2 linked regions of the Limibacter armeniacum genome follow. Each later gene encodes a partner of the first gene's protein in a complex. Links are inferred from orthologs where the notes say so. Each region holds a gene or a part of one and is shown in the gene's direction. Other genes may lie near its edges.

Evidence for each region. Proteins that work in one complex are often made in the same cells at the same time.
Region 2: the proteins of mrdA (region 1) and rodA are in contact, whole or in part, in a crystal structure (PDB 6PL5), measured with the Thermus thermophilus proteins. The link is inferred for Limibacter armeniacum from one-to-one orthologs. Residues at the interface, in WP_223903432.1 of Thermus thermophilus: Arg4, Ile5, His6, Leu8, Ala9, Phe12, Ala15, Leu16, Leu19, Gly20, Arg22, Ala23, Trp24, Leu26, Gln27, Val28, Tyr31, Tyr34, Leu36, Leu43, Thr45, Asp47, Lys156, Gln157, Gly158, Ser160, Val184, Leu201, Glu202; in WP_223903423.1 of Thermus thermophilus: Phe161, Val165, Phe168, Val169, Leu172, Pro198, Tyr199, Glu202, Tyr211, Arg212, Asp213, Gln220, Val221, Gln223, Ser224, Ile226, Ala227, Ile228, Gly229, Ser230, Gly266, Phe267, Val270, Leu274, Tyr277, Gly278, Leu281, Phe285, Leu289, Arg297.

Annotation. Positions count from the first base shown.
Region 1 is NZ_JBAJNO010000009.1:2,431,441-2,436,441, reverse strand. The notes cover bases 725-3,642. They hold mrdA (penicillin-binding protein 2), read left to right. Parts: upstream 725-1,218; coding sequence 1,219-3,066; downstream 3,067-3,642. Other genes in these bases: miaE (tRNA-(ms[2]io[6]A)-hydroxylase), read left to right, coding at 3,237-3,642; V6R21_RS27970 (vWA domain-containing protein), read left to right, coding at 725-1,155. Also shown: V6R21_RS27975 (hypothetical protein), read left to right, coding at 1-119; more of V6R21_RS27970, read left to right, coding at 112-724; more of miaE, read left to right, coding at 3,643-3,845; V6R21_RS27955 (anthranilate synthase component I family protein), read left to right, coding at 3,918-5,001. UniProt on the Escherichia coli protein: Catalyzes cross-linking of the peptidoglycan cell wall. Responsible for the determination of the rod shape of the cell. Is probably required for lateral peptidoglycan synthesis and maintenance of the correct diameter during lateral and centripetal growth.
Region 2 is NZ_JBAJNO010000009.1:3,187,397-3,192,304, reverse strand. What follows is about bases 1,071-3,895. They hold rodA (rod shape-determining protein RodA), read left to right. Parts: upstream 1,071-1,759; coding sequence 1,760-3,031; downstream 3,032-3,895. Other genes in these bases: V6R21_RS30975 (ABC transporter ATP-binding protein), read right to left, coding at 3,565-3,895; V6R21_RS30980 (hypothetical protein), read right to left, coding at 3,108-3,440; accD (acetyl-CoA carboxylase, carboxyltransferase subunit beta), read left to right, coding at 1,071-1,511. Also shown: fbaA (class II fructose-bisphosphate aldolase), read right to left, coding at 1-241; more of accD, read left to right, coding at 672-1,070; more of V6R21_RS30975, read right to left, coding at 3,896-4,908. UniProt on the Escherichia coli protein: Peptidoglycan polymerase that is essential for cell wall elongation. Also required for the maintenance of the rod cell shape. Functions probably in conjunction with the penicillin-binding protein 2 (mrdA).

The DNA of each region.
Region 1 (5,001 bases):
TTGATAAAGCTATTTATGCAGGTATTAGAGACGGAGGCGTGCCTGTAGCACTAAACACACTGAAACAATACGCTGAAACAGCTTACGAACAGAAAATACAGGAGGTGAGAAATGGATAACTTTACTTGGGAATGGTTTAGTATAAAGTGGTTTGACTGGGGTACCTTGTCAAATTTCGAGTGGCAAGCACCTCAATTGCTATGGCTGGTACCATTAGTACCGTTGATTTTCCTGCTTCGCTGGTTACTGCATTTCAAGTTCAGACAGAAATTGGACATCGCATTGCCCGAACAAAAAGTACAATCAAGCAAAATGGCTTTGCTAAGATTTATTCCTGTTGTATTTTTGTCGCTGGCAATCATGCTGTTACTGGTTGCATTGGCTCGTCCGCAAGAGACGAATGAACAAGTGGAACAGTGGACAGAAGGTATTGACATTATGTTAGTACTGGATATCTCCCACTCCATGCAGATTGAGGACTTTACGCCAAACAGGTTGGATGCTGCGAAGAAAGTAGCCAAAAACTTTATAGATGGCAGGTTTCAAGACCGTATTGGTTTGGTGATTTTTGCAGGGGAAGCAATTTCTTATGCACCACTTACCACTGACTATACTTTACTCAAAAAACTGATCGATGATATCAGCTTTGATATGGTCGAAAAACCAGGAACTGCCATCGGTAGTGCTTTGGGAGTAGCTTTGAATAGGATGAGAGAGTCTGACTCAAAGTCAAAAGTGGTAGTACTTTTGAGTGATGGTGAAAATACAGCCGGAAGTATTGCACCAAAGACAGCTGCAGAGTTATGCTTTGCGTATGGTGTCAAGGTCTATTCAATTGGTGTTGGTAAAGATGGTCCAGTGCCATACGGAACCGATATGTACGGAAGGCCACGTTATATTGAGGAGAGCCTAGATGAAACAGCGCTAAGGGAGATTGCCAAAATTGGGCAAGGAAAATTCTTTCGAGCAACGAACAACCAGGCACTTAGCCAAATATTTGAAGTTATTGACCAGTATGAAAAGGCTGAAATAAAGGAAACAAGATATAAGGATACCCAAGACTTCTATTATATCTATTTGCTTCATGGACTGATCTTTTTCTTGTTATGGTTAGTAACTAAAGGAACATTCCTGACTAACGGATTAGAAGATTAATCACAACGCAGAGTTGTATGGCAGATGCCATCACATTTCTGCTTTTATACTCATTATTAAGACATGGCAGAAAGAAAGTGGTATATCGTAGGAGGATTTACATTGATATTTATTCTTTATGCGGTAATCCTACTCAACATTCAGGTATTCAGCAGTGACTACAAAAGGCAGGCAAATGCCAATATGGTAGACCGTATTGTAGAATATCCGCTGAGGGGAATGATTTATGACAGAGACGGCAGAATATTGGTAAACAATGCGCCAGTATTCGATGTGATGGTTACACCCAAGCAATTACACCTAAATGAAGAGGATACTGTCCTGCTGTGTCAACTATTTGAGATGGAAAGGGTAGAGTTCAGGGATAGACTGCAAAAAATTGCAGCAGACAAATATTCTTGGTACAAACCCAACCTATTCCTCAAGCAGCTTACCAAAATGGAGTACGCTAAAATCCAGGATCAGCTGATCCGCTACAAGGGTTTTGAAGTCGTACCAAAAACCATTCGTGAATATCCACACACCAGTTTGGCAAATGCTTTGGGCTATATCAAAGAAGTTTCAAAGAGTTTTCTGGATAAAGATACGACAGAATATTATGGCCAAGGTGACCTTATTGGTAAGGTTGGAGTAGAATATTTCTATGAAAAAGAGCTTAGAGGAAAACGTGGTGTAAGCTACGTAATGAAAAACGTAAAAGGGCAGACAAAAGGTAAATTCCGAAGTGGTGAGTTTGATACACTGCCTGAAGTAGGAATGGACTTAGTGTCTTCTATTGACCTTGAGTTACAGCAGTATGCAGAGCTGTTGATGCAGAATAAGCGGGGAGCAGTGGTTGCCATTGAGCCTTCAACTGGAGAGATTCTAACAATGCTGTCAGCTCCGTCTTATGATCCGAACCTGCTGACAGGGGAAGGTCGTAGAGTGAGCCGTAACTATGTCAAACTCAATGACGACCCAGACAAGCCATTGTTCAACAGGGCAATGCAGTCACGTTATCCTCCAGGATCAACTTTCAAGACTGTAATGTCACTGATTGGCATGCAAGAAGGTGTTTTGGATACGACATATACGCGTTTTCCATGTGCTGGAGAACCTGTAAAGTGCCACGATCACCCATCTCCATTAAGTATCGCAGGTGCCGTACAAAACTCTTGTAACCCATGGTATTACAAGGCAATTCGTAAGATCATGCTTCAGCACAAAGATCCAGACCCGAATAAGGACCTTAAAATGAATATGGATCATTGGCAGAAGATGGTAAAGGAGTTTGGTCTTGGTCGAAAATTGGGTATTGACTTGCCATATGAAAAAGGTGGACTGATCCCCAATGCAGCTTATTATGACCGAGCATATAATGGTAGACAGTGGAAAATCAGTAATGTTTACTCAATCAGTATCGGTCAGGGTGAGATCTTGGCTATGCCTATTCAGCTGGCAAACCTAGCAGCCACCATTGCAAACAGAGGGTATTACTATACACCTCATATCATTAAGGATATTGGAGGGGCAGGTCCCAAAGAGCAATACTCTGAAAAGAACGTAGTCAATATCAAGCGAGACTATTTTGATTATGTGGCACGCGCTATGTCAGGTGTGAAGACGGCAAGGCTTGCGATGATTCCGGATATAGCAATTTGTGGTAAGACAGGAACAGCTCAAAACCCACATGGTAAAGACCACTCTATTTTCATGGCATTCGCTCCTTTGGATAAGCCAAAAATAGCGATTGCTGTATACGTAGAGAATGCCGGCTTTGGTGGTACATGGGCAGCGCCTATTGCCAGTTTGATTATGGAGAAATACATTAGGGGAGAGATCTCTGAACCTAGAAAATGGATAGAAAAACGTATGTTGGAGGCTGACCTGATGGAAAAAAAGGAAACGCCAAAAGTGGCGAAAGCTCACTGATCTAGCTGCTTTATTAGGGAATAAATACAAAAGGGAAGCTACTTCTTATGAGGTAGCTTTTCTTTTTGTGTCAGGTAAAAGCTATTTTTGCGGAAAATTTTGAAAAAGAGCACACTACACAATACAGCTGAAAAGTATGGTATGCTGTGCATCAGAACAGAAAGCATTTTATGAGTGAAGAACTGAGCAAGCAAGGACATATGCTTCACCTGAAGCTTCCGACTGACCCAAGATGGGCAGATATGGCAGGTAAAAGTATTGAAGGAGTATTAGTGGATCATGCATACTGCGAACAAAAAGCAGCTTCATCTTGTATCTCATTGATAGTAACCTTCCCTGAACTGACAAAACTGGTAGAAACACTAACGCCTATCGTAGCCGAAGAGTGGAACCATTTTGAGCGTGTATTGGAACAACTGAAAAAAAGAGGTTACACTTTAGGCAGAATGCGTAAAGATGAATACGTTAATCAGTTGATGAAGCATATCCGCAAAAGTAACAGAGATGAGCATTTGATTGACCGCTTGCTTATCGGAGCCTTGATTGAGGCTCGTAGCTGTGAGCGTTTCAAGATGTTGTGGCAGAATATTGAGGATGAAGAGCTACAGAAGTTTTATTATGAACTGATGGTGTCTGAGGCAGGTCATTATGTCACTTTTATTGAGTTAGCCAGAGAGTACCAGACAAGAGAGGTTGTTGATAAAAGATGGCAGGAGTTTTTGGAAATTGAAGCAGATATTCTCCGTAATATGGAAGTCAGAGGGGATAGAATGCACTGATAAAGCCTTGTTGAAAAACGCTTGGTAGAGATGGACTAAACTGTCTGGAGTTTTATTCAAATGATCTAGGTAATGGTTACTTGCAACAATTTTAGAGAAGAGACTGTACTGAAAAGCTATGTTCCTGAGGATATGGAAACTTTCCGTCAGAAGGCATTGGTATGGGCTAGCCAATTTGAGGTATTTACTTGGCTAGACAATAATGAAATAGCTTATCCTGAAGGAGGTTTTCAGAACTTATTGGCTGTTGGGGCAAAGGAGGTATGTCAGTTAAGGGCAGGTAATACATTTGAAGGCTTACAGGCATTTCATGATGAGAATAAGGATTGGATGTTTGGATTCATGACTTATGACCTTAAAAATGAGGTAGAAGCATTGACTTCCGAGAATCCTGATGGTGTAGATATGCCTATGGCATTTTTCTATAAGCCAATTTATTTGTTGAGGTTCACAGATAATATGGTAGAAATTCTGAAATCAGAGGAAGGCGATCAGTTAATTAATACCATTGAACAATGTTCTTTGCCTGAGATTCATCATACAAAAGGTGTTTCAGTACAGCAAAAAATAGAAAGAGAGAAATACATTGAAACGGTAGAGACAATTCGTCAACATATTGTTGAGGGAGATGTATACGAAATGAATTTCTGTATGGAATTCTTTGCTGAGCAGATTGATGAAAATCCTCTATCCCTATTTCTTCAGCTGAATAAGGTCTCTCCTATGCCTTTTGCAGCATTTCATCGGTTGAATGACAAATACCTTATTTCGGCTTCTCCAGAACGTTTTGTCAGAAAGGAAGGTACACGATTGCTCTCTCAGCCTATCAAGGGGACTATCCGTAGAGGACAGACACCTGAAGAAGATAAACAGTTACAAGATCAGCTTCGCAATGATGAGAAGGAAATTGCGGAAAACATGATGATTGTTGATTTGGTCCGAAATGACCTAGCCCGTTCTTGTGAAACAGGGTCTGTAAAGGTTCCCGAAATATTTGGGATATATGGTTTCCGTCAGGTACATCAGATGATCTCTACAATTGAGGGACAACTTCGAGAAGAAGTTCCTTTCGGGAAGGCGTTGAAGCATCTGTTTCCGATGGGAAGTATGACAGGTGCTCCAAAGGTGAAAAGTATGGAACTCATTGAGCGTTATG
Region 2 (4,908 bases), 760 kb from region 1 along the record:
CAGCCTTCTCACCTTCGTTGCTCAGGTTACCTGCAAAGAACTTTGCACCACCATTTGAAAACTGAATGATGATTGGGGCTTTCATATCTCTTGCAGCTTCCAATACTGCATTCACAGAGTTAGTACCTACACAGTTTACTGCAGGTAAAGCAAAGCCTTTTTCCTTTGCATACTGATAGATTTTCTCTACGTCGTCACCAGTAACTACACCTGGTTTGATGTTGCTGATATCTGTGGACATTGTTAATGTGGTTTAAAGTGAATATTGTTCGGCAAAGATAGCAAACTGCTTTATGTTTTAATATATAAAACCGGCATCAATTAGATGATTTTTACCATGAAAAGCGAATGAGAATCGTTAGCAGGAATAAAAACAATTCCGATTCAGCATTAGTTTTCCTAAAGTTAAAAGGCTTAGGGTGAAATTTATTTTATCCAATAATTTATTAGAAAATTATTAAAAGCATCTTTTTTGCTTGCGGATTAAAAAAGAGTACCTTCACTTATCTATGGCTAAATGAGCAAGCCTGTTTCAAAAGGGTTCCTCTTTTGGTTTATTTATCAAATTATTAGATATCTTTACGCTCTATTTCGGGATATAGCTTTGAGATACAACTAAGCATAAATATATTTTAATCGTATCATAAACTGTGTAACAGTCTTTTTTGCTTATGAGTTGGTTTAAAAGAAAGGAACAAGGGATTACCACCCCAACAAGCGAAAAAAAGGATTCGCCGGATGGCCTTTGGTATAAAACACCAAGTGGCAAGATCATCCATATGAAAGAACTGAAGGAAAATGCCTTCGTTTGCCCTGATGATGAATATCACGTCAGAATTGGCTCAAAAGAATACTTTGAGATCCTGTTTGACGACAACAAATACAAAGAACTTGATGAAAACCTGACTGCTGGCGACCCGCTTTCGTTTCAGGACAGCAAGCCTTACCCTGAAAGAATCAAAGCTTCTCAACGCAAAACTGGTTTGAAAGATGCTGCCAGAACTGCTGTTGGTAAAATGAATGGAGTTGATTTGGTCGTATGCTGTATGGACTTCAGTTTCATTGGCGGCTCAATGGGTTCAGTAGTTGGTGAAAAAATTGCGAGAGGGATCGATTACTCACTGAAGCATAAGATTCCTTTTATGATGATCTCCAAATCAGGTGGTGCACGTATGATGGAAGCTGGCTTTTCTCTTATGCAAATGGCAAAAACTTCTGCCAAACTTGCATTATTATCTGAAGCAGGCATTCCTTATATCTCACTATTGACAGATCCTACTACTGGTGGTGTTTCAGCATCATTTGCTATGCTAGGTGATTTCAATATTGCAGAGCCTGGAGCATTGATTGGTTTTGCAGGGCCACGTGTCATTAGAGAGACAATTGGCAAAGACCTTCCTAAAGGTTTCCAAAGTGCTGAGTTCTTATTGGAGCATGGATTCTTGGATTTCATCGTCAACAGACGTGAACTGAAATCAAAGCTTACTTCTCTATTGAAAATGCTTCAATAACTGTAAGGTGATCATATCTCGAACTTAAGCAAAACAGCTGCATTTCTTTTATAAGGAAATGCAGCTGTTTTTTTTATTTATAAACACTTGAAGCCAAACAACTTCTATTATTTCTTTTTACATTTGCGATTGTGCCATAACAGTAACACGCCTTATAACCGGACTTCGATAGGACATTCCTACACAACGCTTTGGCACACTATCTGAACTAAACTAACCTAAAGAAACAAACTGCCGACAAAAGAAACATGAGAACAAGGAACAGCAGTATTCTCAAAAATGTAGACTGGACATTGATCTTCGTTTACTTTACCATCGTCATTCTAGGCTGGCTTAATATTTATGCAGCCGTTTACCAGCCTGATGCCCCAACCAGTATCTTCTCTCTGGACCTGAACTCAGGTAAACAGCTTTTATGGATTGCAGGAGCTACATTATTGATCATCTCCATTATGGTGATCGACTATAAGTTTTTTGACACCTTCGCTTATATCATATTCGGAGCCGTCATTGTCTCCTTGATAGGAGTCCTACTTATTGGTCACTCAGCTGGTGGTAATACCTCCTGGTTTAAATTAGGCTTTATCCGGATTCAACCTTCAGAGTTTGCTAAGTTTGCGGTATCGTTGGCTATTGCCAAGTACTTGAGTGATTCAAGCTTAAAAGTTGAAAGACCTAATGTTTACCTTAGTGTATTAGGCATCATTGCCATCCCAGCCGTCTTGGTATTGGCACAAAAGGATACAGGATCTGCTATGGTCTTTGCTGCATTTGTATTCCCACTTTATAGAGAGGGATTCCCTGCCATTTATATGGTTATTGGTTTGACAGCAGTTATCCTATTTATTTTGGCATTGATTTTCCCATGGGCACAGCTTGCCATAGGCATTTCAGCACTTTCTGTAATAGTAGCCATACGGTTCCGTAAGAATATCAGAAGTGTTATCCTAGTTTTGTTGATCGGTCTTACAGGTATCGGCTTTACCAAAAGTATTGATGTCATTCTGAATGACGTGATGCGCCCTCACCAACGTAAACGTATTGAAGTATTGATTAATCCTGATGCTGACCCACTCGGTGTAGGCTATCAGGTAACGCAATCAAAAATTGCCATTGGCTCAGGTGGTTTTGCAGGAAAAGGGTTCCTAGAAGGTACTCAAACCAAGTTCAACTTTGTACCTGAGCAAAGTACTGACTTTATATTCTGTACTGTAGGTGAAGAACATGGATGGATCGGTAGCCTGATTGTAATGGGCCTTTTCTTAACACTGATCGTCCGACTGATTTGGGTAGCTGAAAGGCAGCGATCAAGGATGTCAAGAGTATATGGTTATAGTGTTGCCTCTATCTTCTTCCTCCACTTTATGATTAACATTGGGATGACTATTGGCGTATTTCCTGTAATTGGTATCCCATTGCCATTCTTCAGTTATGGAGGATCATCACTTTGGTCATTTACAATTCTACTGTTTGTCTTTATCAAGTTAGATGCACACAGAATGCATGTACTAGTAAGATAGACTTAGATTTCAGATATAAAGAAAAGAGCCCCTTTCAGTTGAGTTGAAAGGGGCTCTTTTCGTATTCATAGCTCCATTACCAATACCGCCAAAAAGTCCACATTCTTCTTCGCTTTAAATATTGAAGGTCCCATTCCATTTCATAAGCTTCTCGTTCAAAACATATATTCCTATAAGCGATATATGCATCCTTATACTTATACAGGTTGTAAAGGTAATGTCCCAGATAAAGCAGGTAAAACGGGATTACCAGCAACTCCTGTTGTTGCCTGATATGAATCAACTCATGATTGATCAACACAGGGTTTACCTTCAGCTCTTTTGTTTTCACAATAATAAAAGGATACAATGTAATCCCAGCAATACGGAGCCATTGGCAGAACTTGTGACTTGTGACAATGATTGGCATTTCTTGTGAGAGTTAACTTTCAAAGTAAGTGATGTGATAAATTAAAGTTACTGCTAATAAAACAAGAATGCCATCTCAAATACATGAGATGGCACAGCTATCAATATGATTTTAGTTCTTTTTATTAGGGCTTTTCTACGGCCTCCTTATATTGGATTTCGTACAGGTTAGCATAATACCCACCTTCTGCCAATAACTCATCGTGTGTTCCGGCTTCCTTGATCTCACCTTTGTCCATCACAATAATCTTATCCGCATTTTTGATTGTAGCCAACCTGTGAGCAATAGCAATAGAAGTACGCCCTTTCATCATACGCTCCACTGCATTCTGAATCATCTCTTCCGTTTCACTGTCTACAGAAGAAGTTGCCTCATCCAGAATCAATATCTTAGGGTCATATACCATCGCCCTCACAAAAGAAATCAGCTGGCGTTGTCCCACTGAAAGCGTTGCTCCTCTCTCCATTACCACATAGTCCAAACCTTCAGGAAGCCTGTTGATAAACGTATCAGCTCCTACCAATTTTGCAGCCTTTATAATTTGCTCATCTGTGATATCAGTATTTCCTAAAGTGATATTCTCTCTGATAGAAGATGAGAAAAGGAATACATCCTGTAGTACCAACCCGATATGCTGGCGCAAACTTTCAAGCGTATATTCCTTGATATTTCTACCATCAACATTTACACTTCCCTTCTGAATTTCATAGAAACGGTTTATCAGGTTAATGATAGAAGACTTACCAGCACCTGTCGCACCTACAAACGCAATAGACTCCCCTGCCTTTACTTCAAAGGAAATATCTTTCAATACATATTTCTCATCCTCATAAGCAAACCATACATGATCAAACTTCACCTCCCCTTTTACATGGTCTAGATCAACAGACCCATTGTCTTCAATCACGTTAGTGGTATCCAACACTTTTAGAATACGATCTGAACTCACTATCCCCATCTGTAAAGTATTGAAACGGTCTGCAATCATACGGATAGGTCGGAAAAACAGTGAGATATACATAATAAAAGCAATCAATACCCCTACTGTTACCTCTTCCTGCAATACCTGTCTTGCACCAAACCACACCAACAAACCCGTACCCGTTGCTGCAATCACCTCCGCTACAGGATAGTAGACAGAATAATACATTACTGTACGCAGCTGTGCATCCAAGTGCTCTTTGTTGATATCCTTAAATTTCCCATACTCTCTGCGTTCACTGTTGAAGATCTGCACGATATTCATCCCTGTGATATGTTCCTGCACAAAAGTGTTCAGGTTAGAGACTGCCGTTCTTACATCATTGAACGCTACCTTTATTTTCTCCTTAAAGATATAGGTAGAGAAAATCAGGATAGGCAATGTCGCCAAACTGATCAGTGTCAGGCGCCAGTCTGTATATAGCATTACTGCCAGAATAAATATCAGCTGAAGCAAATCACTTAGTAATGCAGCCAGACCATTGGT